One region of the Butyricicoccus sp. AM27-36 genome, then DNA from elsewhere that is predicted to be linked to it. Evidence: predicted binding sites of a transcription regulator. Region 1 holds the regulator's gene; each other region holds the start of a gene.
What was found. The regulator Rex, encoded in region 1, represses fermentation and respiration genes when NADH is low (regulators of the CRP and FNR family bind a similar motif). The targets are predictions, from matches to a motif close to ATTGTTAANNNNTTAACAAT.
Positions count from the first base shown of each region.

Region 1 (10,137 bases):
AAACAGCCTATTTAGAATACCATCGTCCCCCTGTTTTGTCAATAACTATTTTTCATTTTTCTGCATTTTATGCAAACCCTTGAGATACCGCCGTAAATCTGCTATACTGAATATATTATATAAAGATTTGTGAAGAGAAAAAGGAGGTGTCGGCTTGCCTATCAAGATAGCCGACAGTCTGCCGGCACGCGCCGTATTGGAAAGCGAAAACATTTTCGTTATGACCGAACACCGTGCCGCGACACAGGACATTCGTCCTCTTCGCATCGGTTTGCTCAACCTGATGCCATTGAAAATCATTACCGAAACCCAGATCCTGCGCTGTTTATCCAACACGCCGATCCAGATCGAGGTCGATCTGATCCAGACCGAAACGTACCATTCCAAAAATACGCCGGAGGATCATCTTCTCACCTTCTACAAGACGTTCGACGATATCCGCGACCAGAAATATGACGGTTTTATCATCACCGGTGCGCCGGTAGAGACCATGCCGTTTGAGGAAGTCGAATACTGGAAGGAACTGACCGAGATCATGGACTGGACTAAAACGCACGTTCATTCCACGCTGCACATCTGCTGGGGGGCGCAGGCCGGTCTGTATTATCACTACGGTATTCCGAAGTACATGCTGCCCGAAAAAATGTCCGGTATTTTCAAGCACCATGTTCTGCTGCCGAAGGAGCCGCTGCTGCGCGGCTTTGATGATATCTTCTGCGCACCGCACTCGCGCCACACCGAGGTGCGTGCCGCCGACATCCGCAAAAACGATCGTCTGACCATTCTCGCGGAGTCGCACGAAGCCGGTGTGCACATCGTAGAGGCAATGAACGGCCGTCAGATCTTTGTGCTGGGCCACGGCGAGTACGACGCCGACACGCTCAAAAAGGAGTATGAGCGTGATCTGGCTAAAGGCATGAACCCGGAGTTGCCGCGTCATTACTTCCGCAACGATGATCCCAACGAGGACGTACTGGTGACCTGGAAGGCACATGCCAACCTGTTTTACACGAACTGGGTCAACTACTATGTTTACCAGACCACGCCGTATTATCTGGACAAAATGTAAGCAAAAAGCCGCTCTCCGACCGGAGAACGGCTTTTTTGACGCACAGAAAAGGGAGCGCCCGCTCTGGCACTCCCTTTTTGTCATTCTTCTTCTCGTGCTTCGTCCGCCATGCCGACCAGATGGCACAGTGTCATCAGGCTGTCCGACAGATGCACGTTTTCGACCGGAACGCCCAGTCCCTCCAAATGAAGGTCCTCGCCGGTGAAATTCCACAGACCGCGGATACCGCGCTCTACCAGACCGTGTGCGATACGCGGAGCATCTCCGCGCGGAATGGTGAGCACCGCCACATCCGGCTTGTTGCGCTCAATAAACTCCGCAAGCGTATCCGCGCTGCGTACCTCATGGCCGCCAAAGCGCTGACCGATGAGCTGCGGATTTGCGTCAAACGCACACAGCAGCTCAAAGCCGCTGGCAGAAAAGTTAAAGTTATTAAGCAGTGCACGACCGAGGTTGCCGGCACCCAGCAGAATCGCCGTGCGGCCGGTCCGCAGACCCATGATCGCACCCAGCTCCTCCTGCAGTTTGTCGATATTATAGCCGTAGCCCTGCTGACCAAAGCCGCCGAAGCAGTTAAAGTCCTGACGAATCTGCGAAGCGGTCAGTCCCATGCGCTCTGCCAGTGCTTTGGAGGAGATACGCTGCTCCCCTTCAGCCTTCAGCTCACAAATATTCCGATAATAGCGAGGCAATCGCTGAATTACCGCTTTGGAAACCTCTTGCTTGCGTTCCACAGAACCTCTCCCTCTCTCAAATTCTATTCTCGTGTAAATTACAGCTTAGCGATGGTATCCAGCACATAGTCGGTAAATTCCTGCGCAGTTGCACCGGTATCACGACCGGTAACAACAACCTTGCGCTCCTCTACCATGCAGATATCAAGTGCGCGGTCGAGCTTCTTTGCCAGTTCGATTTCACCGATGTGCTCAAGCAGCATAACGGCTGCACGCAGTACGGAGGACGGATCCGCGTACTTTGCGCGGCCTTCCTGTACCATACGCGGCGCAGAGCCATGAATTGCCTCGAACATCGCATAGCGCTTGCCGATATTGGCAGAGCCTGCCGTACCGACACCGCCCTGAATCTCAGCGGCCTCGTCGGTGATGATGTCGCCGTACAGGTTCGGCAGTACAACGACCTTAAAGTCGCGGCGGCGCTTGTCGTCGAGCAGCTTTGCGGTCATGATGTCGATGTACCAGTCATCAAACTGTACTTCCGGATACTCCTTGGCTACCTTCTGGCAGGTATCGAGGAACTTGCCGTCGGTGGTTTTGATGATATTCGCCTTGGTGACGCAGGAAACGCGGTTCTTGCCGGTCTTGCGTGCATAGTCGAAGGCCAGACGAGCGATACGCTCGCAGCCCTGCGAGGTAGCTACGGTAAAGTCGATGAACAGATCGTCATCAATCTGTACGCCCTGAGAGCCGACAGCGTAGCCGCCCTCGGTGTTCTCGCGGTAGAACGTCCAGTCGATACCCAGCTCCGGCACCTTTACCGGGCGCACGTTGGCAAACAGGTCGAGAGCCTTGCGCATTGCAACGTTTGCGGACTCTACGTTCGGCCACGGATCGCCCTTGCGCGGGGTCGTGGTGGGGCCCTTCAGGATAACGTGGCACTTCTTCAGCTCTTCCATAACGTCGGGCGGGATAGCACAGCCGAGCTCGGCACGGCGCTCGATGGTCAGACCGTCGATCACGCGGAACTCTACCTTACCGGCCTTTACCTTGTCCGCCAGCAGAACCTCCAGCGCGTGCTGGGCCATGCCGGTGATCATCGGACCGATGCCGTCGCCGCCGCACACGCCGATGATCAGCTTGTCCAGCTTGGAGTAATCAATAAAATCGTCCTGCGCCTTCATATCCATGATACGCTTGCGCTGGCTCTCTACAACTGCCTCAAATTTATCCAGAACAGACTGGTCGATAGACATGGTTTTGTCCTCCTACACCATTGATATTATTTTAACAAAAGAAAATATGGCTGTCAAGTCCGACCGGAGAACCCGCCTGGCTCTCCGGTCGGCATAACGTCTTGACTTACTTGCTCTGCTGACGTGCGTACAGCAGCGTGCCGCCTGCAAGCAGTGCGTGACGCTGGCGCTCGGAAACCTCACAGTCGGCCTTGAAGGTCTTGCCGCCGCAAACAACGGTGACCTGCTTGCCGTTTTTCACTTCCTCGAGCACGTTCGGCAGAGAGATTTCATCCAGCAGATTGATTGCATCGTAGTCCGCCGGATCGGCAAAGGTCAGCGGGATGATACCGGAGTTGACCAGATTTGCCTTGTGAATTCGTGCGAAGGACTTGCACAGTACGGCCTTTACGCCCAGATACAGCGGAACGAGCGCTGCATGCTCACGGGACGAGCCCTGACCGTAGTTTGCGCCGCCGACAATCACGCCGCCGCCCTGCTCCTTGCAGCGGGACGGGAACTCCGGATCGACGTTGATAAAGCAGTAGTTGGAGTAGTACGGCACGTTCGAGCGGTACGGCAGCAGCTTTGCGCCGGCCGGCAGGATGTGGTCGGTGGTGATGTTGTCCTCAGTCTTGAGAACAACCTTGCCGGTGTAGGATGCCTCGAGCGCCTTGCCCAGCGGGAAGGGCTTGATGTTCGGGCCGCGAACGACCTCAACCTCAGCCGGATTCTCGGCCGGCTTTACGATCATGTTGTCGTTGATGGTGAAATGCTCAGGCATTTCGATCTGCGGCATCTCGCCGAGGGTACGCGGATCGGTCAGCACACCGGTCAGTGCAGACGCTGCTGCAACCTCCGGCGATACGAGGAAGATCTGTGCATCCTGGGTGCCGGAACGGCCCTCAAAGTTGCGGTTAAAGGTACGCAGCGATACGCCGCCGGACTCTGGCGACTGGCCCATGCCGATGCAGGGACCGCAGGCGCATTCGAGGATACGAGCGCCTGCAGAGATGATATCTGCCAGAGCGCCGTTCTGCGCCAGCATATTGAATACCTGCTTGGAGCCGGGGCTGATGGTCAGAGAAACCTCCGGGCTTACGGTCTTGCCCTTGAGGATGGAAGCAACCTTCATCATGTCGTAGTAAGACGAGTTGGTGCACGAACCGATGCAGCACTGGTTTACCTTGATCTCGCCGATCTCGGATACCTTTTTGACGTTATCCGGCATGTGCGGCATAGCTGCCAGCGGCTCGAGCGCGGACAGGTCTACGGTGTACTCCTCGTCATACTCTGCGTCCGGGTCGGAGGACAGCGGTACCCATACGTCGCCGCGGCCCTGTGCTTCGAGGAACTTCTTGGTTGCCTCGTCGGACGGGAAGATCGAGGTGGTAGCACCCAGCTCAGCGCCCATATTGGTGATGGTGGCGCGCTCCGGTACGGACAGGGTCTTTACGCCCTCGCCTGCGTACTCTACGATCTTGCCGACGCCGCCCTTGACGGTCATCTGGCGCAGTACGTCCAGAATAACGTCCTTCGCAGATACCCACGGAGACAGCTTGCCGGTCAGATTGACGCGGACCATCTTCGGCATCGGAATGTAGTACGCCCCGCCGCCCATAGCGACTGCAACGTCCAGACCGCCGGCACCGAACGCCAGCATGCCGATGCCGCCGCCGGTCGGCGTATGGCTGTCCGAGCCGATCAGGGTCTTGCCCGGTGCGCCGAAGCGCTCCAGATGCACCTGATGGCAGATGCCGTTGCCTGCCTTCGAGTAGTAGATACCGTGCTTCTTAGCGACAGAACCGATATATTTGTGGTCGTCCGCATTCTCGAAGCCGGACTGCAGGGTATTGTGGTCAATGTAAGCGACCGAACGCTCGGTCTTGACCTGATCGACGCCCATCGCCTCAAACTGGAGATAAGCCATCGTGCCGGTGGCATCCTGCGTCAGCGTCTGATCGATCTTAAGGCCGATCTCCTGACCCAGTGCCATTTCGCCGTCTACCAAGTGCGCTTTCAAAATCTTCTGCGCGATTGTCATACCCATGTGTGTTTCCTTCGCTCCTTTATGTCCCGACGCGAAAGTCTTTCGCTTTCGCGCCCCATTCTCGTCAGAATGGGTGGTTGCGGCTTCCACAGCCTTCTCCACGGTGCAGCTTGCACCGTGCCCCAAAAAACAAAAATAGAAGTGGTGTTCGCATACACGAAACCACTTCTATTTTACAACATTCTATCGGTTTTGCAAAGCACTTTTCACCGCAGTGATTTGAAAAAGTTAAAGCCTTTTTCTGCGTTTTTTCAGCAGAATTACTGTTTTCGGCAGAAAGTCACTTGTATTTGTCGAAAAAGCGGTTTCGCAGCAGTTCAACTCACTTGTTCTCCTGCCATGTACCTTCCTCGGTCACTTCGATGACGCTGCTGGTCATATCCAGCTTGCGGTTTTCAAACGCTTCGCGGTTGTTCTCGTAGATGAGACGCAGACCCTCGAGCGTCAGGTTTGGGTCCACATCGTCGATGAGGTCGCAGTATTCCGCCATCATGCGGCCCATGCCGCCGGTAGCGACTACTCTTGCCTTGCCGCCCAGTTCTTTCTGGATATCCGTGATGATGCCGGTCAGCGCGCCGACATAGCCGCGCACCGCACCGGACTGCATGGACTGCACAGTGGTCTTGCCGATGGCATTCTCCGGCCGCTCAATGTCCACGCGCGGCAGCTTGGAGGCCTTGAGGAACAGCGCTTCCATCGCCACCTTCAGACCCGGGAAAATCGCGCCGCCCTGATATGCGCCGTTCTCGTCGATGGCATCAAAGGTGGTTGCCGTGCCGATATCCACGATGATGAGCGGCTTGCCGTACTTGCGAACCGCAGAAACCGCGTTGACCAGTCGGTCCGCGCCGACCTCGCGCGGGTTGGCATAGCAATTTTCAATGCCGATATCCGCATCGCGGCCTGCAATGACCGGCTGCACGAACAGATACTTGCGGATGGCGTTAATGAGCGTGTACATCACCGGCGGCACTACGGACGCGATAACGACCGCAGTCGTATCCGCACAGGCGATATCGTGAAAGTGATAATACTGCGCGATCAACATGCCCAGCTCATCCGAGGTGCGCTCGGAATTGGTGGAAATGCGGAACGAGCCGCGCAGCTTGTCTCCGTCATATAAACCGAACACCATGTTGGTGTTGCCTACGTCGATTGCTAAAAGCATAATGTTCTCCTAATTTTCTATTTCTCTTACAGACTCTCTTTTCGCAGCAGACTGCCGTCCTCATCGACTAGCTCGAGCAGCGTAGTCCGTCCGTTCTCGACAGTCAGCCGAGCATAGCTGGCCGGGCCGCCGCGCGGCAGGCTGATGCTGCCCGGATTGCACACCCAGAGTCCGTTCTCCCGCTCGAGCATCATGCGGTGCGTATGCCCGAAAAAAGCAAGCGCGCAGTGCTCCTCGTAAGCCCGCTGCGGCACAATGCCGCTCGACAGCATGCCGACACGCTCACGGTGGCCGTGCGTGATATAAATCCGCACGCCGCCCGGTGTCACAACCGCATTCAGCGGCACATCGGGATCAAAATCGTTGTTGCCCCGCACGCGGTAGATCGGCATGGCCGGGAACACGCGCTCGATCTCGCGAGCATCCTCGGCATGATCGCCTAAGTGAATGACCGCATCCGGTTCTTCCCTGTCTACCGCAAAGGCCATTGCCATGTTATAGCCGTGGGAATCTGCAAATATCAGCACTTTCATGTTGTTCCCTCTCTCTGCGCCGCACATATAGCTGTATTTTACACCGAGTATCCCGCGATGTAAAGTAATTTTCTTGCGATCAGCCACAATTTATTTCCCTGTGCACACACTTCTCCCCCCGGCGGCATATACTGTCATGAAACAACTTCTTATGAGAGAGGACGGGACGCGAATGAATCAGAACGAACTGCTCCGCAGACTTGCGGCACAGGCCGGTGGAGACGCGGCGCTCGAACGGCTTTCCGGTGCGCTCGGCACCGCAGACGGCAGGCGTGCGGTCGAGCAGCTGTCCGCACAGCATGCCGCTGAGCTGGAACAGGCCGCAAAAGCCGCGCAAAGAGGTGACATGCGCAGCGCAGCACAGGCAGCGCAAAAACTCATGCAGACACCCGAGGGTGCGCGGCTTGCCGCTCAGCTTCGGCACATTTTCGGCAAATAAGGAGGCGTTTGGATGGAAAATGATATGCTTTCCTCGCTGCTGAACGACCCGGAGACACTGCAGAACGCGATGAAAACCGTGTCCGACCTGCTCGGCGGTCAGCCGTCCGCACAGGCAGAGCCGCAGAGCACCTACGATCCGGCCTCCGAAATGATGCAGAAGGCGCTTCCGGTCATCGGCGCGATCGCGCAGAGCGGGCAGAATGCCGTAAAACCGGAAAAACGTGCACTGCTCGGTGCGCTCAAGCCGTTCGTTGCCGAGGAGGTCTCCGGCCAGTTCGACCGTGCCCTCCGTCTGGTCAGCATGGCGCGGATGGCGCGCGCGGCACTCGGACAGGTGAACCGCTCTGCAGACGATACCGCGCCGCGAGCCTTATAGGAGGTGCTGACCCATGTATAACCGCTATCTTGCTGCCGCAGAGCAGACCGCACCGGAAACAAACGAACCGCCGCAGAGCAGCACCTTTTCCGGTCTCGGACGCACGCTGAATGAGCGTCTGCAGGGTGTCCGGCTGGACATGGATACTATGATCGCCCTGCTCATCGTGTGGTTCCTGCTGATGGACGATGACGGCGTGGTGGATTGGGAACAATTTCTGCTCACCGCCGCCCTGCTCCTGTTTGGGCTGTGAGTACATGAAAAAAACTGCCGCACGGTTGATGTGCAGCAGTTTTTTATTGCATTCGCGTGCAATAATTGAGAATGAGCGCTATCCTTGCGCGGCTCTGTCCGCGCTGCCGAGATTTCTTGCAATACGGCAAGTATTGCAAGAAACCGCGCCTCATCAGTACGCAGAATTTATTCGCAAACCGCTCTTGTTCCATTATGCGGTATTGCCTAAATCCGCGCCTTCGGCGCGCACATTCATTTTCCATTCTCCATTTTCCAATTACAAAATAGGTCCCGAGCCATCATCCTTCTCCTTGGTGATGGACTTGATCACAACAGTATAGCTGTCGCCCTCCTCGGTGGTGACATCCACCCGGTCTCCGACCTTTTTGCCGAGCACCGCCTTACCGAGCGGTGCCTTGCAGCTGATTCTGCCGTTCAGCGGATCACACCGCACGGTCGTTACCACCTGAATGGTATCCGTGTCATCATCGTCCTCAAACAGCAGTTCCACCTTATCGAACAGACCGACCTCATCCGCGCCTGCCTTATCCTCAATCACATGCGCGGATTTAATCATGCGCTCCAGATAGCGGATGCGGCTGCGGTTGCGGTTCTGCGCCTGCTTGGCGGCTTTGTATTCAAAATTTTCACTCAGGTCACCGAACGCGCGTGTGCGCTTGACCTCCTCGATCAGCTCGGGCATCAGCTCCAGCTTGCGGTGGTCCAGTTCCTTCTGCATCATTTCAATGTCCTGTGCGGTCAGATCGTCATGCATAGCTTTTCATTTCCTTTCATGCTTCCATGCTCATGCCTTAGATTATATGCTGTTTGACGGAATTTTGCAACGCCTGTCCTCCCGTCAAATTTCCGCATGGTTAAATTCGCATGATAACCGCGCAGAATGTTCAACATTTTGCACAATTTTCTATTTTTCTGCCATTTTGATTTGCTGTATCGTTTTCTATATGATATACTGTTGCTATACACCTGTACACCACAAAGCAGGGTGCCGACGTTTTCCGTTGGCCGCCCTGCTTTTTTGCTGTGTAAGGGAGAATCACAAAAAGGGGAATAAAAACATCATGGGAACTGCATTTTTGCGGCAGCTTCAGCAGGAATTCAAGGGCTATAACGGGCAGAAGCTGGCCAAGGACCTGATGGCTGGTCTGACCGTTGCGGCAGTGGCGCTGCCTCTGGCACTGGCGTTCGGCGTATCGGCCGGTGCAACAGCGGCCTGCGGCCTGGTTACGGCGATTGTTGCCGGTCTTATCATCTCGGCGCTGACCGGCGGCTATTATCAGATTTCCGGTCCGACCGGTGCGATGGCAGCCATTCTCGGCTCGCTGATCGCAACCTACGGCATGCAGGGCATGTTCGTGGCAACCTTTCTCGCCGGTGCGCTGCTCATCCTTGCGGCTGTGCTGCATCTCGGCAACCTGACCGCCTTCGTACCCGCGCCGGTTATCACCGGTTTTACCTCGGGTATTGCGGTCATCATCGCGATGGGTCAGATCGACAACTTCTTCGGCACGCACTCGGAAGGGGCCAGTGCGATTGCGAAGATCATCTCGTATAAGGATCTCGGCTTTCATCCGGATATTGCTACCACACTGATTGCGCTTTTTGTCGTTCTTCTGATGGTGTTCTTCCCGAAAAAGTGGAACGCGGTCGTACCGGCCTCGCTTATCGGCATTATCATCGCAACTGCGGCAACGATGATTCTGAAGCTCGATATAGCAACCGTCGGCGAGATTCCGAAAACGCTCATGCTGCCGGATCGTCTGTCTCCGGCACAGATTGACTGGAACACGGTTCCTGCTCTGCTGGCGCCGGCATTCTCCATCGCGGTGCTGAACATGCTCGAAAGCCTGCTGTGCGGTGCGTCTGCCGGCCGCGCGACCGGCGTCAAGCTCAACAACGATCAGGAGCTGTTCGCACAGGGCGTCGGCAACATGGTGCTGCCGATGTTCGGCGGCATTCCGGCGACTGCCGCTCTGGCGCGTACCTCGGTAGCGGTTCGCTCGGGTGCGCAGACCCGTCTGACCGGCATCTTCCATGCGGTCGGTCTGCTGATCATGATGTTTCTGCTCGCGCCGGTCATTCAGAATGTGCCGCTGGCCGGTCTGGCAGGCGTGCTGATGGTCACTGCATGGCGCATGAACGAGTGGCACGCCATCAAGTACATGTTCAGCCACCGTTTCAAGGGTGCCATGGCGAAATTTATCGTCACCATGATCTGCACCATCGTATTCGATCTGACGGTTGCGATCGTAGTCGGCGTCGGTCTCGGTCTGATCCTGATGGTTGCCCGTCTGTCCAAGCTGCAGATCAACTACGAGCGTGTTGACATGTCCCGT
Region 1 is NZ_QUJR01000010.1:123,506-133,642, reverse strand. It holds gene metA (homoserine O-acetyltransferase MetA) at 155-1,069, shown strand; gene DW724_RS13235 (redox-sensing transcriptional repressor Rex) at 1,150-1,803, opposite strand; gene DW724_RS13230 (isocitrate/isopropylmalate family dehydrogenase) at 1,842-2,999, opposite strand; gene DW724_RS13225 (aconitate hydratase) at 3,106-5,028, opposite strand; gene DW724_RS13220 (type III pantothenate kinase) at 5,351-6,196, opposite strand; gene DW724_RS13215 (metallophosphoesterase family protein) at 6,223-6,729, opposite strand; gene DW724_RS13210 (hypothetical protein) at 6,902-7,168, shown strand; gene DW724_RS13205 (hypothetical protein) at 7,181-7,546, shown strand; gene DW724_RS13200 (hypothetical protein) at 7,560-7,799, shown strand; gene DW724_RS13195 (GreA/GreB family elongation factor) at 8,058-8,555, opposite strand; gene DW724_RS13190 (SulP family inorganic anion transporter) at 8,863-10,137, shown strand, end outside.

Region 2 (10,137 bases), on a different contig from region 1:
GCGAGGGTGAGGTTGATTTCGACGGCATCTTCGAAACCCTGCGTGAGATGGACTTCGCAAACAAGCAGCTGAAGCCGGACGCTCCCAAGGTTGGCGGCGACAATATCATCTGCGTATCCTACTTCGGCTTCCCGGAGAAGATGGATCAGCAGGCTCCGGAGGCACTCGACCGTATCAAGCACGAGCTGCTGTAAAGAATACTTCCTGAATACACAAAAGGACTTGAGTTTTCACTCAAGTCCTTTTTCCTTCGGCAGATAAAAACGGACAAACCGCTTTGGTTTGTCCGTTATATTTTTATTCTCCGCAGCCGGGACAGTCGGAACAGTCACCGCACTCGATGCCTTCCGCGGCCTTGCGGTCCTCGTAGGCGCGCAGCGTGCCTTCGGTTATGTGGCTGAGAGCCGCCAGCCGCTCATTTACCATATCCCACAGGCACATCGGCAAATGGTCGCGGTGTCCGCGGTGGATAGTCACGCACTCGAAGCAGTTGCCGTGATGGCGGCACGCCTCCTTACACGGGCAGTGATCACCGGATTCGCGCACCTGACGCAGAAATTCCAGCTTGATCTTGAGCGCTTCTTCCTTCTTGCCCTCGCGGTCAAGGTCGTTCTGCAGGATGGCCAGCTCGTTTCCGTCTATTTTCATAAGTATCGCTCCTCTATATATTGCACTGTATTGCATTTTCATCATAGCAGAGTTTTGACAGTTTCGTCAAAGCAACTTTATCCAAAACCGTGTTTTCGTGCAGTTATACAGATTTTCAACACTCATTTTATCTATTTTGCCATTGACAAAAAGGACAAAATAAAGCCCTCATTCACAGACACATGAACGAGGGCTTTTACTTCCAAATCTCCATAGATCCTCTTTTCCCGACAGGATATTTCCCATCGCATTTGGATTGGTATTCGGTTGTTTTTTCGGCATCTTTCGATCTTACGTTCGCGGAACCGCCCGGCTAAGGTTCGTTTACTGCACAAACTACATAGTCCGTTTGGTTGCCTTTCCTACATTCGGGAACTCTATTTCCAGTGGGTGATGCGTCACTGCTCGGCGGAAGATGTGATACAGCCTGCCTTGTCGAACCGGATGTTACTCGGACTTTGATATTATCTCGTTCCGATGCGGTATGTCTATGCTGCAGATACTCATCAGTATGCCCATCGGCGGGTGCAGCATCCGGCAGGTATCGTAAGATACTTCGTTTTGTTCGCCGGCGCATCAAATATCAGGGTTCTGTCATGTATGAACCTTACTTTCCTGCTGCCTCGATCCGCTTGACTGTCTTAGTATGCCATGTACGGATAGTTAAATTCACGAGGATAGCTTCCCCAAAGTTACCGTTGTTGTTACCTTTGCTTAGAAGCCGATCGCGCTTTTCAGGCGGTTCAAATTGTGGAATTGGAACTCGCTCATTTTTTCAGCTATCACCTTGATCGTTTCGGTCACAGCGCCGCGGCGAGTCCCGCGAACTGGTAAGATGCCTCTTCTGATACCATTGGACTCACCTCTTTCGTGGGTATCAAACCGGATTGACATCCTTCAGATTAGATGAAGGTTTGCGCCTTTTGGAGTAAAACCCCTGTTTTACTTCGCCTTTGGTGTTTGCCTTTATCTTTTCTGTGTCATTATAATATCATTAATATTGCACAACGTCAAGCGTTTTTTACGACTTTTTAGACTGCATATTGCACAACAAAAAGCCATCCATTTCGGTGATTTGGCTCTTTTCTCCAAGTGTGGAATTTGGTATAATAAAAGTGTTAGGGCTTGCGAAGCGAGCGGAATCTGCGCTGACGCCGCGCGGGCGCGGCACGGGTATGTCGCGCAACTCGCTGGTCCGGATATAACGGATGACACCTCCGAGTTACAATTACCAGTAATCTTTACCGTACGGTGCGACAAGGTGAATTGCCTGTTAGGGCAAGAGAAGGTGCCCTGGGGTACGACCTCGGCGCACCGTTTGTAAATTCATTTGCACCCGTGTACCCGTAGGGGCGCACAGTGTGCGCCCAAAGCATCATTAAATAGGTGGCACAAACAATCTATCTCAGCCGATTACTGAAAGCTTGCGGAGAATAAGGTGAATCCTTACATTTTCTTTACTCTGCACTCTAACAAAATTACTAACTACTAATTCCTAATTATTAATTGAAGGGGGTCTTTATAGTGGAAAACTTTGGCTTTTATATGCCGACACGCTTATTTTTCGGTGCCGGATCGGTCAAGCGTCTGGCCAAGGTACGTCTGCCGCAGGGCACGGGTCTGATCATCACCGGCGGCACCTCCACCACCAAACTGGGTTATGTGGCCAAGGTGGCGGATACGCTGGCGGAGGCCGGTCACCCGACCATGGTATACAACAAGGTACAGCCGAACCCGACGATCGAGGGTGTGCGCGAGTGCGCTGCGCTCTGCCGTGAGCAGAACATTGCATTTGTTGTCGGCCTCGGCGGCGGCTCGTCCATCGACACGGCCAAAGCGGTTGCCATTATGGCGACCAACGACGGCGACTGGTGGGACTACATTCACGGCGGCACGGGCGGCGGCAAGCGCATGGCCAATGCCGGACTGCCGATTGTTGCCATTCCAACGACCGCAGGCACGGGCACGGAGGCCGACCCGTTCACGGTTATCACCAACGGCGAGGAAAAGATCGGCGGCGGCGGCGAGAAGTGCTTCCCGACCATTTCGATCGTCGATCCGGACTTTATGATGACAGTTCCGCCGCATCTGACGGCATACCAAGGCTTTGACGCATTCTTCCATGCGGCCGAAGGCTATCTGGCTAAGACTGCAAGCCCCATGAGCGACATGTTCGCGCTGCAGGCAATTGCGCTGATTGGCAAATCGCTGGCAGCGGCTGTTAAGGATGGCAGCAACGCCGATGCACGCGCGGATGTGGCACTGGCGAACACGCTGGCAGGTTTTGTCGAAACGCTGTCGAGCTGCAGCGGCGAGCACGCCATCGAGCATGCGCTGAGCGCGTTTCATCCCGATCTGCCGCACGGCGCGGGTCTGATCATGCTGTCCAAGGCATACTGGAGCCGCTTCAAGGACACCTCGGCTGACCGCCTGCAGGCCATTGCACACGCACTCGGACGTGCGGACGGCGATTTTCTCGCTGCGCTGGCTGAGCTGCAGCAGGCGTGCGGCGTGGACAAGCTGCGCCTGTCCGACTACGGCGTAAAGCCGGAAGACGCAGGCGAACTTGCTGACAACGCAGCAAGCACCATGGGTGCCCTGTTCCGTGTCGATCCGCGCACGCTGTCCCGCGAGGAAATTATGGACATCATCACCGAAAGCATTTAAGCGAATACGCTGAGAGCGGACCGATTGATCCGCTCTCAGGCTGTCGAAAAACTTTGTTTTCCGAACAGCCTCTCGCTCGAAACCACGCTTTCGAGCGAATCTCGAAGAAAAACCGCGTCCTGCGGACACATTTTTTCTTCCCTTGTATAAATTCCGAGATACACAAGGTGAATTGCCGCATAGCGGCAAGAGAGGGTGGTCTGGACCATGCTCCCGGAATTTATGAATTTGCAAAGCAAATTCGATTGAATGCGTGCTGCCGCACGAAGCATAAAAATCGAATATTGCTTTTTCGACAAGCTGAGAGCGGACCGATTGGTCCGCTCTTTTTTCGATAACGGCAGTTGCTAACACATTTTCGTGTGATAGCGCATGTTAAATAGCATTTGCATTACAAATGCCAGCCCGTAGGCCTCTATCCTTAAAAATATTTAATGAGAGCAAAAGTCGGGGCGTGTACCGCGCAGCGCGGCCAAGAAGCCACGCAAGGATAGCGCTGACTTTTTGACTTTGGGAGGGAGAAAGTTTCAACCAACGGGCGGAACTTTCGGACGACTTTGTGTCGTTTGCGTTACATCTGTGTTACACTGCTTGTATTGCCGCCAGATCATGCTATAATAGTCACAGAGTATGATATACGTCATACATCTATTAGCTTGCGGCTCTGCCGCAGACAAGGAGGTACACTCTATGAAATTTCAACAGGTAATGGCATTTTTCCTCACCGGTGCAGTGGCACTCTCCATGAGCACCACCGCGCTCGCTGCCGACCTTCCGGATAACGTTGATACCACCGTATCCGCCACACAGACCGCCGATGAGCAGGAAAACAACCTTTACACCAAGAACGACAAGGACCTGACCGATGCCGAGTTCGAGCAGAAATACGAGCTGCCGGAGAACTCGTGGTTCACGCCCGCAGTCCGCTATGTGATTGAGAACAACATCATGCTGCCGGCGGGTCATATCAACGGTAAAGAATATTTCCCGTGGTTCAATCCGGCGGAAAACCGCTGCACGGTTGCCGAAGCGCTTTACAACAGCGCAAAGCTCATTGACCCGGAACTGACTGCATCCTATGCGGGCATGGCCATCAAGGAAGCACCTGACTACAACCAGATTTATGAATCTGATCGTCCCGGCATGACATTCTGCTTTGAATCCGGCATTATGACCGGCGACAGCCAGCACTACCTGCGTCCCTATGACTCCATCTCCCGTCAGGAGTTCGCGGTAGTGCTGCAGCGCTACATTACGCTGCTCGAAAAGGCCGGAAAGATTACGTTTTCGACTAATACGAGTGTGAATACCGCGTTTACCGATGCTTCTTCGCTCGCTCCGTGGGCGAAGGATGCCGTTGCGTTCTGTCAGACCAACAAGCTGATGAACGGCGACAATCACGGCGCATTCAATCCCAAGGGACAGATTAAGTCGGTTGAGCTGGCACAGGTGCTGTACAACCTGTCTCAGCAGATCAAATAATGTGCAAAACCACCTGTTATCACTGATAACAGGTGGTTTTTCTATGTCTTTGGGGCGTCAATTTCACGTCACAGTTTTCAGTCAAAACGCGAATTATCAAAATACGGTTTATCTGCTATAATGCAGATACCGAGAGACCGCTTCCGTGAAAGAGGTAACAGCTCATGAAAAAACGCATTGCATTCCTGCTGATCGTTCCGCTGCTGTGCGTGCTGGCTGCAAGTCTGAACATCAGCTATATGCCGACCGGCGGCCTGCTTTTTGTCAGCAGCACGCCGGACGATGAACTCACTGTCTGGCAGAAAACCATGCCTGACGGCACCAAAATCGCCGTTTATAACAGCGAAACCTCCATCGTATATGCGAAATACCACGGTTTGGCATACACCATCACCGAGATTCAGAAGCCTGTGGACGGACATTGGCTGCCGGAGTCCATTAAGGTCTACCGCAGTTCGTACACCTCTCCCGACAACACATAAGAGAACAGCCTCAGAGCGTGATTTTTGCGCGCCTCTGAGGCTGTTTTATTTCATTCCATGATGGAAAATTCAATTTCTTCGACGGTATAGCCGTCCTCGATGATAGTCGGTGCGCGGAACAGGTCATCCTCGAGCGTATGCGGCAAATGCGCCAGACACAGGTGCAGCACGCTGCCGCCGCTCTCTCTCTGCGTGAGCAGCAGCCGTCCGCCGTGCGCCTGCGCGATTTGATTGACGAGCGGCAGGCCAAGACCAAGCGGTGTGCCGCCGCGCACGAGCGCCCGGTAATCGTCCATCGAGGTGGTGCGCCGCCAGCCGGAAAGCAGGTCATCGAACTTCGCAGGGTCCAGTCCCGGACCGGTATCGGCAACCGCAATCGTCACAAAATCCCGCGTATCGGTCAGCGAAACCGTGATTTCGCCGTCCTCCGGTGTTACGCGCAGCGCGTTTGTCAGCAGGTTATAGATTGCCGTACGCACCAGTCTCGTGTCAATGAGCGCGTCTGCGTGCTCCGGCACCTGTACGATGAATTTTGCACTGCCCGCAGGCGCATGCGTCTCAGCCTGCTGTACGGCATCGCGGCAGAGCGCTGACAGGTCGCAGCGCCGCAGAGAAAGCTGCTCGGTCAGCAGAGGGTCGTGCAGTAAATCCGAGTGCGTCAGCAGCCGGTACAGCCGCATGCACTGCCGCCGCAGTCCGTCTGCCAGTGCAGGATCCTCCACCTGCTCGGCCTCGGCCATCAAAGCACCCAGATAACGCGAGCTTTTGTCCTGAATGACCCGCAGGCTGCCGTCATAGGCGGCACGGTCGCGCCGCAGATACGCCAGCAGTGCACCGCCGCGGTGTGGGATCATTTCGACCGTGTAGACCGTTCCGTCGATGTCCTCCTCTGCGGTGCAGGCAGACTGTGTATTTATGCACCGGAGCAGTATATTCCGCGTGCTGCCGCTCAGGAACGGATCCAGCTCCTCCATCGGGTGCAGACCGGAAAGCTGCTGTGCCGCGTCGCTGCACCGCTCGATACGCAGCGTATCGCTCACTGCGAACAGCGCCGCATGCCGCAGCTCGGTGCGCAGCAGCAGCTCGCGGACTGCGTTGCCGTCCAGCTGCGAAAAAAATGCGTCTTCCATCATTATCCTCCCAAAACACCGTGTAATTTTACCTTTGTACTGTGGGAAAGCTGCTGTCATTCTCGATCGTGTTTTCCTGCGTCCGGTATATGCTGCGCGGTATTTGGCATACTAATCTCTGTCTTCGCGGATGTGAAAAAACAGCACGGCGCGCGCTGTGCTTTTCTCATCCCGAAAATCGGGGGATTATACAAACCGAATCCCCATATTTTGTACGATGTGTTTATTATACCACTGCCGCTACTGTCATTGCAAAGAAAATTATACAAAAATACCGGTCGGAATGACAAAAAAATCACAAATATTACACCTTGCGGCAAACTGCGCATTTAGTGTATAATAAAAACATCAACAGAGAACTTCATCAAAACATTTAGGAGGAACACTGTAAAATGGGTATCAAAGTAGGTATCAATGGTTTTGGCCGTATCGGCCGTATGGTTTTCCGCGCTGGTCTGAAGAACCCGAACATCGAGTTCGTAGCGGTAAACGATCCGTTCATGACTCCGGACTACATGGCATACATGCTCAAGTATGACACCATGCACGGTCGTTACGACGGCACCATCGAGTATGATGACAACTCCATCACCGTTGATGGCAAGAAGGTTCTGTTCTTTGCAGAGATGGACCCGAAGAACATTCCGTGGGGCAAGGTTGGCGCTGACTACGTTGTAGAGTCTACCGGCGTATTCCTGACCAAGGAGAAGGCACAGGCTCACATCGACGGCGGTGCTAAGAAGGTTATCATGTCTGCTCCGTCCAAGGACGACACCCCGATGTTCGTAATGGGCGTTAACCAGAACACTTACACCAAGGATATGACCTTCGTATCCAACGCATCCTGCACCACCAACTGCCTGGCTCCGATCGCTAAGGTACTGGACGAGGCATTCGGCATCACCGAGGGCCTGATGACCACCGTACACTCTGCAACCGGCACCCAGAAGGTTGTTGACGGCCCGTCCAAGAAGGACTGGCGCGGCGGCCGTGCTGCTTGCGGCAACATCATCCCGTCCACCACTGGCGCTGCAAAGGCTGTAGGTAAGGTTTACCCGAAGCTGAACGGCAAGCTGACCGGTATCTCCATGCGTGTACCGACCCTGGACGTTTCCGTTGTTGACCTGACTGCTAACCTGGCTAAGCCGGCTACCAAGGAAGACATCTGCGCTGCTATGAAGGCTGCTTCCGAGAAGCCGCTGTCTGAGGGCGGCCTGAAGGGCGTTCTGGGCTACACCGAGGATGCTGTTGTATCTTCTGACTTCCTGGGCGACGAGCGCACCTCCATTTTCGACGCTAACGCTGGCGTTTACCTGACCGATACCTTCGTAAAGGTTGTTTCCTGGTACGACAACGAGTGGGGCTACTCCAACAAGCTGCTGATGCTCATCGAGCACATGGCAGAGGTTGACAACAAGTAATTGTTGCCCACTGGCGTATAAAATGTTTTCAAAAAGCTCTTGTTCTTCGGAACAAGAGCTTTTTTCTTTCTCTCCGGCTTGACGGCACAGGCATATCATGCTATACTTAGTTCAAATTTAGACTATCTATTTTTGAAGCAGGTGATATACATGAATCCCTATATGGAATTTACGCACAAGACCGATCTGGCATACAGCGCAATGTGCCGACCGCTGTGCCGCGAACTCAAGCTGACACAGACGGCGTTTGACATCCTGCTGTTCCTTGCCAACAACCCCGGCCATGACACCGCCAGCGACATCGTGGAGCTGCGCCGGATCAAGGCGAACCTCGTATCAGTCAACGTCAACCGGCTGGTCGAGGAGGGCTATCTGCGCCGCGAGAGCATCCCCGGCGACCGCCGCAAGACCCGTCTGATATGTACCGACAAGGCGCTTCCCATCATCGACCGCGGCCGCGCATTGCAGGCGCAGTTCATCGACCGTCTGCTCTCCAGCATGAGTGATGAACAGCGGCAGGCGTTTGGCGATGCCGTCGGTGTCATCGACCGCAATCTCGACCAGCTCTTGCAGGAGGTGCGCTGATATGACGATGCTTTTCACCGTGCTCGTCACGTTTTTCGCCGGCATGGGCGCTGGCCTCGGCACCGGCTTCGCGGGCATGAGCGCCGCCGCCGTTATCAGCCCCATTCTCATCACCTTTCTGCACATGGACCCGTATATGGCGGTCGGCATCGCGCTCTCGTCTGACGTACTGGCGAGCGCCGTTTCGGCCTATACCTACGGCAAAAACAAAAATCTGGATGTCAAAAACGGCCTGCTGATAATGCTCAGCGTGCTTGTATTCACCGTGGTCGGCAGCTATATCGCCAGCCTGCTCCCCTCGCGAACGATGGGCAGCTTCTCGGTGTTTATGACGTTCCTGCTCGGCGTGAAGTTCATCGTCCGTCCGGTCATGACCACCAAAGAGGCGATGATGAACGTGTCCGCGCGCAAACGAGCTGTGCAGTCCATTGTCTGCGGCGTGCTGATCGGGTTTATCTGCGGCTTCATCGGCGCGGGCGGCGGCATGATGATGCTGCTCATCCTGACCTCGGTGCTCGGCTACGAGCTGAAAACCGCCGTCGGCACCAGCGTGTTCATTATGACGTTCACAGCGCTCACAGGCGCGGCCTCGCACTTCACCATTGGCGGAATGCCTGACCCGCTGATCTGGGCTCTGTGCGTGATCTTCACGCTCGTGTGGGCACGCATCGCTGCCGTGTTCGCCAATAAGTCCAGCCCGAAAACGCTCAACCGCGCCACCGGCGTGATTCTTGTCGTGCTCGGCCTTGCTGTTATGTTATTCTCCAAAATCGCATAAACAAACCCCTTTCCGCTCTGTCGGAAAGGGGTTTTTCAGTTGAAAATTGAGAATATGGATATTTTTTTGCCTGAACACAAATTGGTGCTGGAACATGATGGGTACTATTATCACAGCAGTCTGGCGGCCAGAGAGAGGGCAGAACGGAAAGACCGCGCCCTGCGAGAGGCGGGATATCAGGTGCTTCGAATCTGTGACAGCCGGGAGCTGGCTGAGCCGGTTGTATTGCAGAAGACGAAAATTCTGTATCGGTTTGATGAGCAGGATAGGCATCTTGACCAAATGATCGCCTCTGTATTTTGCTATCTTGATTTACAGCCGCTTGATTTTCATCACCGACGGGATCAATATGCAATTAATCAAATGTATTTTCATGAGCGAAAGAAACGCACTCTGGCGGTAGAATATCCTGCAATCGCGTTGGAGTGGAGCACCCGCAACGCCGACAAGCCTGATACTGTATTCAGCGGTTCGCCTCGAAAAGTTTGGTGGCACTGTCCAAAATGTCAGCAGGAGTATCGAGCCACGATCGCTAACAGGACCAAGCGCCGTTCCAACTGTCCGTTCTGTGCCAATCTTCAGGCGTATGAGAAAAACTTCCTGGCAGTGCTCCGGCCGGAAATTGCCGCGGAGTGGCATTCTGCGTTAAATTCCCCTCTGACACCTTATGATGTAGTGCCCGGCTCTGAAAAGAAAGTATACTGGATCTGTTCGGAAGGACATGTTTGGAAAGCAGCCATCTGTTCCCGCACCAATTCCCGAAACAGCAGATGCCCCATCTGTCATCCGAGAACTGGGACGCGATGCGGCTTGGTGAGGCCGCCGGAGCCTGCGCTTATTTGAATCTGACACCCCACAAAGAATTTGCCGCTTTGCCCAGTGAGATAGCAGGGCAATCCAATAAGAAATTTGGGTGGAAATGTGAAAAGGCCATGAGTGGCAAT
Region 2 is NZ_QUJR01000009.1:107,622-117,758, reverse strand. It holds gene DW724_RS12350 (sugar phosphate isomerase/epimerase family protein) at 1-194, shown strand, start outside; gene DW724_RS12345 (LPS biosynthesis protein) at 298-648, opposite strand; gene DW724_RS12340 (iron-containing alcohol dehydrogenase) at 2,173-3,315, shown strand; gene DW724_RS12335 (S-layer homology domain-containing protein) at 4,006-4,797, shown strand; gene DW724_RS12330 (hypothetical protein) at 4,962-5,279, shown strand; gene DW724_RS12325 (sensor histidine kinase) at 5,330-6,409, opposite strand; gene gap (type I glyceraldehyde-3-phosphate dehydrogenase) at 6,802-7,830, shown strand; gene DW724_RS12315 (MarR family winged helix-turn-helix transcriptional regulator) at 7,981-8,415, shown strand; gene DW724_RS12310 (sulfite exporter TauE/SafE family protein) at 8,417-9,193, shown strand; gene DW724_RS12305 (zinc-ribbon domain-containing protein) at 9,233-10,036, shown strand.
Region 2: gap (type I glyceraldehyde-3-phosphate dehydrogenase) is a predicted target of Rex. The motif match lies at 6,692-6,711, and genes of this name have one in related genera.

Region 3 (10,137 bases), on a different contig from region 1:
CTGCCTTGGGCTTGCGGCCGCGCTTTGCTGCCGGCTTTTTCTCCTCGGCAGTCTTAGCAGCGGTCTTGCGAGTACGCTTTGCCGCCGGCTTTTTTGCAGGAGCCGGATCTGCCAGAACATTAACCGGTGCGGAAGTCTTGATCTCGACTACCTCTACCTCCGGCATGCCCGGCATAGTGGTTTTTTTCATACTGATAAAACTCCTTTACAGAAGCGAACGATAAGAGAATAAAAGGGGACACGATATGCACCATGTCCCCCTCCGCAAAACGGTGAGGGAGCGTTTCCCTTTCCCGTATCCTTATCTTACTGGTTAGCTGCTTCTACGATGGTAGCGAAGTCAGCGCTCTTCAGGGAGGCACCGCCGATCAGGCCGCCGTCAACGTCCGGCTGAGCCAGCAGCTCGGAAGCGTTCTTCGCGTTCATAGAACCGCCGTACTGGATGGTGATGCCGCGTGCAGCGCGTGCGCCATACTTCTCGCGCAGGCAGTCACGGATAGCGGAGCAAACCTCGTTAGCCTGCTCTGCGGTAGCGGTCTTGCCGGTACCGATTGCCCAGATCGGCTCGTAAGCGATAACGACCTTCTTGATGTCCTCAACAGCTACGTTCTGCAGAGCGATCTTGATCTGCTTGCGGATAACTTCCATGGTAACGTCCTGCTCGCGCTCGGTCAGAGACTCGCCTACGCACAGGATCGGGCGCAGACCGTTCTCGAGAGCGACCTGAACCTTCTTGCCGCAAGCCTCGTCGGTCTCGTTGAAGTACTGACGGCGCTCAGAGTGGCCGATGATAACGTACTTAACGCCCAGCTCCTTGAGCATGTCAGCGGAGATCTCGCCGGTGAAAGCGCCGGACTTCTCGAAGTGCATGTTCTCAGCGCCGATTGCAATCTTGGAGCCCTTAGCAGCCTTTACAGCAGCCTGAATATCGGTAAACGGTACGCAAAGAACCATCTCGCACCACTTGGTCTTGGACAGGAGCGGCTTCATCTCTTCGATCAGAGCCTTTGCCTCTGCCGGAGTCTTGTTCATCTTCCAGTTGCCGGCGATAATGGTCTTACGATATCTGCGATTCATGTTGGTTTTACCCCTTTCAAACATTCGGACGGACATTTCCGTCTTAAATCTTTATGTATTTATACGGAGCGCTCAACAGAACGCGCTCCGATATAAAGCGTTCCTAATAGACTTACTTGTCCTGCAGGCATGCGATGCCCGGCAGCTCCAGACCCTCGAGGAACTCCAGAGAAGCGCCGCCGCCGGTGGAGATGTGGGTCATCTTGTCAGCAAAGCCCAGCTTCTCAACAGCAGCTGCGGAGTCGCCGCCGCCGATGATGGAAACAGCCTTGCTCTCAGCGATTGCCTTGGCAACAGCCTTGGTGCCGACTGCAAAGGTGTCAAACTCGAATACGCCCATCGGACCGTTCCAAACAACAGTGCCTGCGTCCTTGACAGCCTCGGAGAACAGCTCTACGGTCTTCGGGCCGATGTCCATGCCCATCATGTCAGCCGGGATCTTGCCAGCCTCGTATACGACCGGAGCAGCGTCCGCGCCGAAGTGATCTGCACAAACGGTGTCAACCGGCAGGAGCAGCTTAACGCCCTTGTCAGCAGCCTTCTTGAGCAGGCCGAGTGCCAGCTCGATCTTGTCTTCCTCGCAGAGAGAGGTGCCGATCTCACCGCCCTTTGCCTTGGAGAAGGTGTAGGCCATGCCGCCGCCGATGATGATGGTGTCGCACTTGTCGATCAGGTTTTCGATAACGCCGATCTTGTCGGAAACCTTAGCGCCGCCCAGGATTGCAACGAACGGACGAGCCGGATCGCTCAGGGCCTTGCCCATGATAGAGATTTCCTTCTTGATCAGGAAACCGCATACAGCCGGCAGGTAATCTGCGATGCCTGCGGTGGAAGCGTGTGCACGGTGTGCGGTGCCGAATGCGTCGTTGACGTAAATGTCAGCCATGTCAGCCATAGCCTTTGCCAGCGCAGCGTCGTTCTTGGTCTCGCCCTTTTCAAAGCGAACATTCTCAAGCAGAACGACCTCGCCCGGCTTAACCTCAGCGGCCAGCTTCTTAGCATCCTCGCCTACAACGTCCTTTGCCAGCTTGACTTCCTTGCCAAGCAGCTCGCTCAGGCGCTTAGCGACCGGAGCCAGCGAATACTTCATGTTTACTTCGCCCTTCGGACGGCCGAGGTGCGAGCACAGGATTACAGCAGCGTTGTGATCCAGCAGGTAGTTGATGGTCTCCAGCGAAGCACGGATGCGCTTGTCGTCGGTGATGTTGCCGTTCTCGTCCTGCGGTACGTTAAAATCGCAGCGGGCAATTACCTTCTTGCCGGATACGTCGATATCCTCAACGCTCTTCTTGTTATACTGCATAAATATCCCTCTCCTTTAAGATGTATTATAAAGTTACGATAAGGAACAAAAGCACGGTTGTTATTACTACAATAATTCCGTTTCCAATACAGAATTATACTCGTAATTCGTGTCATTCGCAAGCAAAATTGTGAAAATCATCACATTCCAACTCGCTTTTAGAGGATTTTTGCGTTTTTCGCCAAAAAGTTGCGAAATATTAAACAACATTCACAATTTTTGCATCAATCCCGCGGCGTTCCATAATACGCTACAGCCATCGCCAGCGGACCAGTATTTGTCAGAACCGAGGGACCGATCACTACGCGTTCCACATCGTGGAATCCAATTTCGGTACGCAGACGCTTTTCCATTTCATCCAGACGCTCGGCGGGTACGTCGCCGTAGAGCAGGATAGCCGTCTGCTTATCCGGCTGCACCACACGGGCGGAGACTTTTTTGCTCATTCCGGCAACGAGTGCCTTCTCACCGCGCACCTTGTCACACACCTTTACCGCACCGTCATACACATGGCTGATGGGCTTGAGACCGAGCGCCTCACCCACGAAAGCCGCGCCGCCCGAAATACGGCCGGACTTCTTGAGGAACTTGAGGCTGTACACGCCGAGGTAGGCTTCCACGCGGTTAAGACGGCTCTTTACCACGCTGACGATCGCGTCAAAGCTCTCGCCCTGCTCGCGCATTTCGGCAGCCTTGACAACAATGTGTCCGTAAATATAGGTGTAGGTCTTGGAGTCGATGACCTCGATGGTCATTTTTCCCTCGCCCTGCTCCTCCTCGAACATGGATTTTGCAAGGCACGCCGCCTGATAGGTACCCGAGCCGCCGCCGTTGATGAGCACTGCCAGCAGATGCGTGCAGCCGCGCTCAAATGCACGGTTGTAGGACTCGAGGAATACGGTCGGCGTAGTCATGGCCGTGCCGGGAATCTCGCTGCTGGTCTCGAGCAGCCTGCAGTAGTCCTCGGATGTGATGTCGTAATATTCGCGGAAGCTGCGTCCCTCATGCGTCAGCATGATCGGAACGATCTCAATGCCGTGCGCCTCTACCAGATCGTGCGGAATATCCGATGAGGAATCGGTCAAAATATGAATCTTTTCCATTCTTTACTCCTTTATGCCTGTGGGAACGGTCCCGCAAGTCTCAGATTTTCAAAGCCGGTCTGCCGCAGTGCCTCAAACACGATAACAGCGACCGAGTTAGACAGATTAAGGCTGCGCGCGCCCTCTCTCATGGGAATGCGAACGCAGCGTTCCGGGTGCTCGATGAGCAGCGCTTCCGGCAGACCGCGGGTCTCTTTGCCGAACATCAGGTAGTCGCCGTCGCGGTATTCCACCTCATGATAGGCGTGCGGCGCCTTTGTTGTCGCATAGAAGTAGCGGCCGTCCGGATTTTTCTCAAAAAATTCATCCAGATTTTTATACATACGCACATCGAGCAGGTGCCAGTAATCCAAACCGGCCCGCTTCATGCGCTTGTCATCGATAGCAAAGCCGAGCGGCTCGACCAGATGCAGCACACAGCCTGTCGCCGCACAGGTGCGGGCAATGTTGCCGGTGTTCTGCGGAATCTCCGGCTCGACCAAAACAATGTTGAGCATACTTTCGCCTCATTTACGAACTAAACTTCTTCTATTTTATGCGATAACACCGTATTTTTCAAGGTATATTCCCATTTTTCCGCAAAAAAGTTTCCTCTGAACACAAGATTCAGAGGAAATTTTCATGCACTATACTAATTTTTGATGATTTTGGACGAACGGCACATATCTTCAATTACTCAATATCCGCATAGACGCCATAGATATAGCCTTCCGCTGCGGCCTGCTCATCGGTCAGCACTTCGCCGGTAAGGCTCGGACCGGACGTATCGTCCTTGTATTCCACGCCCAACTTGCCGGTGTGCAGCGTCATCGAGCGGGTCTGCTCCGAGCCGTCAGTAAAGGTGATGGTAACGGTCAGCTTTGCGCCCTCAAAGCCGTCCACGGCCGCGTGCCACGAATCCTGCAGATCATCGTCCGTGGTTTCCGGCATGCTCGACAGCCACAGACCGTAGCTGGCGTCCGGGTCGTACGCATCGGTGAAGCCGTTGTCCAGCTTCCAGCACAGGTCGGCGTACATCTGCTCTGCGCCCTCCTCCGGACCGTTTCCCCAGACCATCACGGTGTCGGCACCGTCGAGTTCGGGGTTCGTGCCCTGATGCATCGAGCGCACCCACTCGTCACGGTCGGCTGATGTATCCTTGACGGTTTTCGTGCGGTAGACCGCGCCCTTGTCAATGGTCGCGGATATGGTTTTGATATTCTCACCGGTGACTTTGAACAGACAGCCGGAGTAGAAACCCTTTTCCGGATCGTCTGCGCCGCTGCCGGTATCGAACACGATCTTGCTGTCCTTCGGCTGACGCAGCTCGCCGGTATCGGCAGCATAGGCTGCAAAGCCGAATGTGTGACTGATGGCATCCGCTACGACTGCACTGCCGGTCTGCGCGGTGCCATTATGCGTGCGATAAACCGCCGTACCGCCCAGCACAATACCGAACGCGCAGGCTGCCGCCAGAAGGCGCTTTGCCATTCCCCACGGATGGCGCGGCACCGCATGCAGCGGTTCGTTCGTCAGCTTACGCGCTTCACGAGCTGCTGCCAGCGTGCGCTCCTTGAGCTCCTGCGGAGCCTTGATGTCCTTCAGTTCGTTCCAGTTGTTCTTCATCGTAAGATCCCTCCAAATCCAGCTTTAATTGCTTTCTTGCGCGATGCAGCCGCGTGCGTACCGTTGCCGGACGGCAGCCGACCATTTCCGCGATCTCCTCTGTGCGGTAGCCCTCCACATAGTGCAGCCACACCGCGATTCGCTGATCGTCCGGCAGTGCGTGTACCGCCTGCCACAGCTCGCTGCTGCTTTCCGGTTCCGGAGCGGCAGCATCCGCGGCAGCTTCCATCGGTGCGGTGCGCTTAAACCACGCCGACCGGCGAAGATCGGCGCATCGGCTGAGCGTTACGCGCAGCAGCCATGCTTTCAGATGCTCGGTGTCGCGGAAATCGGTGTCGTCCCGCAGCAGCCGGAGAAAGACTTCCTGATAGACGTCCTCTGCGTCCGCGCGGCTGTTCAGTCTGCACAAAGCTAGGCGATAGACCGCGTCGCCGCAGGTGACCATCGCCTGCTGCAGAAATGCGTCCGACCTGAGTTTTGTCTGCATTGCTCTCTCCTCCTTTCACCACCAACACGTTTTGCAGCGGCAAATCGTTCCCGCTGCCGCCGGATTTTTTGAGATTTCGGCTTATTTTCCCTTTGCTTTGTGTTTACCTACAATTTACAGAGGTTATTCTTGTGATATATGCACAAAAACTTTCGCATTTTCTCTGGAACATTAAACAAAAAATCTATTGCATTTTTATCTAAAACGACTATAATAATAATTGTTCTAAGGAACACAACAAATCGACAATAACCAACAACCACATTGGTTTTTATATTTCATTTGCTCTCTTTTTTTCTTTTTTCTTTCTTTACTCTTTACCTGCTCTTTGAGGGAAAATCGCCGTCTGATTCATCAGGCGGCTTTTTTCTGCCTTGCGGCAAAAAAGCTGCGGTTTAACCGCAGCTTTTTTAGTTTGTTCCGACAGTATGCGTTACCGTGCTGCCTGTGGTATCATACGGATACAGGGTATTCAGAGCCGCCGCAAGCGCCGGACTCTCCAGCGTATACCATCTGTCCTTGCCATGTAGTTCTGTTTTCAGCAGCAGCAACTCTTCCGAATCATTCCTGCACAGAAAGAGCATATAATCTGCTTCCGCGCTGTCTATTTGCACTGCAACGACGCACGGAATCCTGATATTCGTGCCGTACGGTGTCCATCTGCCCGGAAAGCGCCGCTTGCCCTTACTGTCTGCAAGCAGCTGCACGATCGTCTCCCGATTTTCCGCAGAAAGTGTAATTTCTTCGGACGGGAACGCATAGTTATAAATCGTTTTGCTCGTCACCGGCGTATAGCTGTACGCCTTCCACGAAAACGAATCATCGACTGCACAGCCGATCTTCCGTGGTGCAAAGAATATGCCATAGATCCCAACCGCACAAAGCAGAAGGAGCAGCGCCGCTGTCACTGCACATTTGACCGATTTCTTCATATTGTCTCCCTCCCGATTCTCTATCCTTATTCTTGTACCTTGATGATACCGAACGATCCCTTGATTGTCAACCAAATTGTTCCCTGAGATACAGAAAGGCGGTATCGCTATGCAGCGATACCGCCTTTTCTTATTTCTCTTTGAAAAATTCTCTGGTCTGCTGCACATTTTCCTCGATGGCGGTCTTGAGCGCCTCCACCGATTCAAACTGCATTTCCGGACGCAGGAACTTATGCAGCTCCACATGGATCATCTTGCCGTACAGATCGCCCGCAAAGTCGAGCAGATGCGGCTCGATGGTCGGTGCACCGCCGTCTAAAAATGTCGGCTTTACACCGATATTGGTCGCTGCGATATAGCTCTGTCCGTCCACCAGAACGCGGGTTGCGTACACACCGTACGGCGGCAGCGCCATTTCGGTCGGCAGACGCAGATTGACCGTCGGCACCTGCAGAACGCTGGTTCCCACACGCCGTCCGTGCTCCACAATGCCGGAAACCGTATACGGATGACCGAGAAACTTAGCCGCACCTTCCATATCGCCCTGCGAAATCAGCTGACGAATATAGGTGGAGGACACCACAATGCCGCCAATCTTGACATCCTCAATGCAGTCATAGCCGATGCCGGCCTTTTCACACTCGATAGCCATGCCTTCTGCGTTGCCCTGCCCCTTATAGCCGAAACGGTTATTGCGCCCCGAGATGATCCAGCCCGCGTTAAAGCGGCCGATGAGCAGCTTGTGGATAAAGTCGCGCCAGTCCATGTGCTGCATTTCATGGTCAAAGTGGCCGAAAATAACCTCGTCCACACCGCCGAGCTTTTTGATCTCCTCGGTGCGATATGCATTTGCGGTCAGCAGCGGCACCTGACGGCCCATAACGACCGAATCCGGATGCACATCAAACGTAAAAACCGCACTCGTGCCGCCGATTTGCTTGGCCCGCTCGACCGCACGCTGCATGAGCGCCCGATGGCCCAGATGCACGCCGTCAAAGTAGCCGAGCGCGATGGCACGCGGCTTTGTAACTTCTATCATAAGGGAATCCCCCTGAAAAAAATTGATAATTGAAAATTGAGAATTGAGAATGAATGCGGCGCTTTGCGCTTATTAAATCATCGCGCAAGGCGCGATACCCTCATTATCCATTTTCCATTTTCAATTCTCCATTTCTGTTTGTATACAAAAACTTATCGGAAGTTTTTGTATACAAACAGACCTAAACCGCCCTTATCCAGCTCTCTCACCTGACCGAGCATAAGGAACCTGTCCTGATGGTACACACGGCAGATGGTATCTGCGGTCTCCGGCAGACTGTCGGTCTGGCGCGGAAACACAACTGCACCTCTCGCAATGCGCTCCGCGCCCTCGTCGGTGAGCGAAACGGCGGGTCTATCGGTAAACAGGCTGTCGGTCGGCAGCAGAAGCTGCTGCATGGTACCCTCTGCCATCGCCTGCTCACACTCGGCAAAGGTATGGCACTGCGCCAGTTCATACGCGCCCGAACGGGTGCGCTCCAGACTGTGCAGCACGGCCAGCGTACCCAGCTTTTCGCCAAGGTCATTGACCAGTGTGCGGACGTAGGTGCCCTTGCTGACCTTACACCGCAGCGTGCCCTTCTGGGCATTCTCATCGAAGTCGAGCAGCTCCATTTCGTGCACAATGATATCGCGCGCCGGACGCTCCACTTCCCTGCCCTTGCGGGCGAGGTCGTACAGCTTCTGGCCGTTCACCTTGACCGCCGAGTACATGGGCGGCACCTGCTGCTGCGGACCGATAAAGCGCCGCACCACCTGCTTTACTGCGTATTCCGCAGCGTAGCGTTCGCTGGTCTGGAGCATTTCGCCGGTGACATCCTGCGTATCTGTGCAGTAGCCGAGCGTAAACCCGGCAACGTATTCCTTATCCTGCGCCGCGGCAAAATCTGCCGCCTTGGTCGCACCGCCGACAAATACCGGCAGAACACCGGTCGCCATCGGGTCCAGTGTGCCGCCGTGACCGATCCTGCGCGTGTGCAGAATACCGCGCAGCTTGGCTACCACGTCATGTGAGGTAAAGCCCTGCGGCTTGTTCATCAGCAGAATGCCGTTCAGGTCACTTTGCTGCATGAAACTGCTCCTCTGCCGCCTTCAGCATAGCAGCCTTGGCCTCCGCCATGCCGCAGGTGAAGCTTGCACCTGCCGCACGGACATGACCGCCGCCGCCGACCTTCTTGCAGATAGCAGCCGCGTCCATCTCCTTGGTGGTGCGGACGGAAACGCGAACCGTACCGTCCGGCTTCTCGGTCAGCGTGATGCCGATCTGTACGCCCTCAATCTGGCGCGTGAGCGATGCAATCGAGTCCAGATCGTCCATATCCGCGCCTGCATGGTCGATATCCCTGCGCCAGAGCACGGCAACCGCAATCGCACCGTTCTCGTGGAACTCCATCGTATCAAATACAATGCGCTCCATCTCAAACCGCGGACGCGATTTGGTCTCAAACAGCACGCGGTTGATCTCACCGCCGTCGATACCGGCAGTCAGGCAGGCCGCCGCTACCGCATGCGAATGCGCGGTCGTATTCGAGAACTTAAAGCAGCCCGTATCGGTCGAAACACCGATATAAATGCACTCTGCAATGTCGGCCGTGAACTTAACACCGAGCGCCGTCAGCACATCGTACAGCACCTCGGCACAGCCGCCTGCATCCGGCCGGATGAGGTTTTTTTTGCCGAAGCCGTCGTTCGAGCCGTGATGGTCAATGACCAAATCGACCTTGCCCTTGTACGGCTCGGCCGTGTCCGGAAACAGCTTCTCCTCAGCGATATCAGTCGAAACCACATACGCCGGAACGAAATCCTCCGGCGAATAATACGGCACGATCAGCGGCGCATAACGCCTGGTGATCTCCGGATTTTCCAGAATATATGCGCGCTTGCCAATCTGCTGCAGACCGCGGCAGAGCGCACCGGCACAGCCTGCCGTGTCGCCGTCCGGTCTGCGGTGAGTCAGGATGAGAATGTCGTCCGCTGCCTGCAGCGCAGCAGCAGCGCCAGCAACGTCAACGATCATTCTGCGTCCTCCTCGCCCAGCTTGCCTTCATTTTTCAGCTCGTGCAGCACCTCGGAGATGTGTGCACCGTGGGTGATGGACTGATCCAGTTCAAATACCAGCTCCGGCGCATAGCGCAGCTGTACCTTGTGGCCAACCTCGCGGCGCAGCCAGCCTGCAGCGGACTTCAGGCCCTTCATCACGTCCCTGGTCTGCTGCTCACTGCCGAGTACGGAAATATAGCACTTCGCATAGCGCAGATCGTTGGTAACATCGCAGTGTACCACGGAAACCATAGCCTCCTGTACACGCGGGTCCTTGACAGAGCGCATCGCCTCTGCCAGAGCCTTCATCACTTCTTCGGAAATACGATCAATTCGAGTAGACATAACTTTCCTCCTTTGAGGATTGATTAAAATCTGCTTGTACAGAAAATGCGATACGCATTTTCACACGCACCGCAGTGCGTGATTCAATCCCCCATAAAAGTCCGGCTCCGCCGGACTTTTATACCACTGCTTCTGGACGCGTGTCCAGAACCGCCTTTGACGTGCAAAGGCGAGGGGGATATCCGCCAAAGTTTCCTCGGGAACTTT
Region 3 is NZ_QUJR01000002.1:190,993-201,129, reverse strand. It holds gene gpmI (2,3-bisphosphoglycerate-independent phosphoglycerate mutase) at 1-190, opposite strand, end outside; gene tpiA (triose-phosphate isomerase) at 307-1,077, opposite strand; gene DW724_RS04590 (phosphoglycerate kinase) at 1,190-2,380, opposite strand; gene DW724_RS04585 (DegV family protein) at 2,605-3,483, opposite strand; gene trmL (tRNA (uridine(34)/cytosine(34)/5-carboxymethylaminomethyluridine(34)-2'-O)-methyltransferase TrmL) at 3,495-3,980, opposite strand; gene DW724_RS04575 (hypothetical protein) at 4,156-5,088, opposite strand; gene DW724_RS04570 (RNA polymerase sigma factor) at 5,009-5,575, opposite strand; gene DW724_RS04565 (hypothetical protein) at 5,986-6,507, opposite strand; gene ribF (riboflavin biosynthesis protein RibF) at 6,638-7,546, opposite strand; gene truB (tRNA pseudouridine(55) synthase TruB) at 7,699-8,616, opposite strand; gene DW724_RS04550 (DHH family phosphoesterase) at 8,603-9,562, opposite strand; gene rbfA (30S ribosome-binding factor RbfA) at 9,559-9,930, opposite strand.
Region 3: DW724_RS04590 (phosphoglycerate kinase) is a predicted target of Rex. The motif match lies at 2,508-2,527, and genes of this name have one in related genera.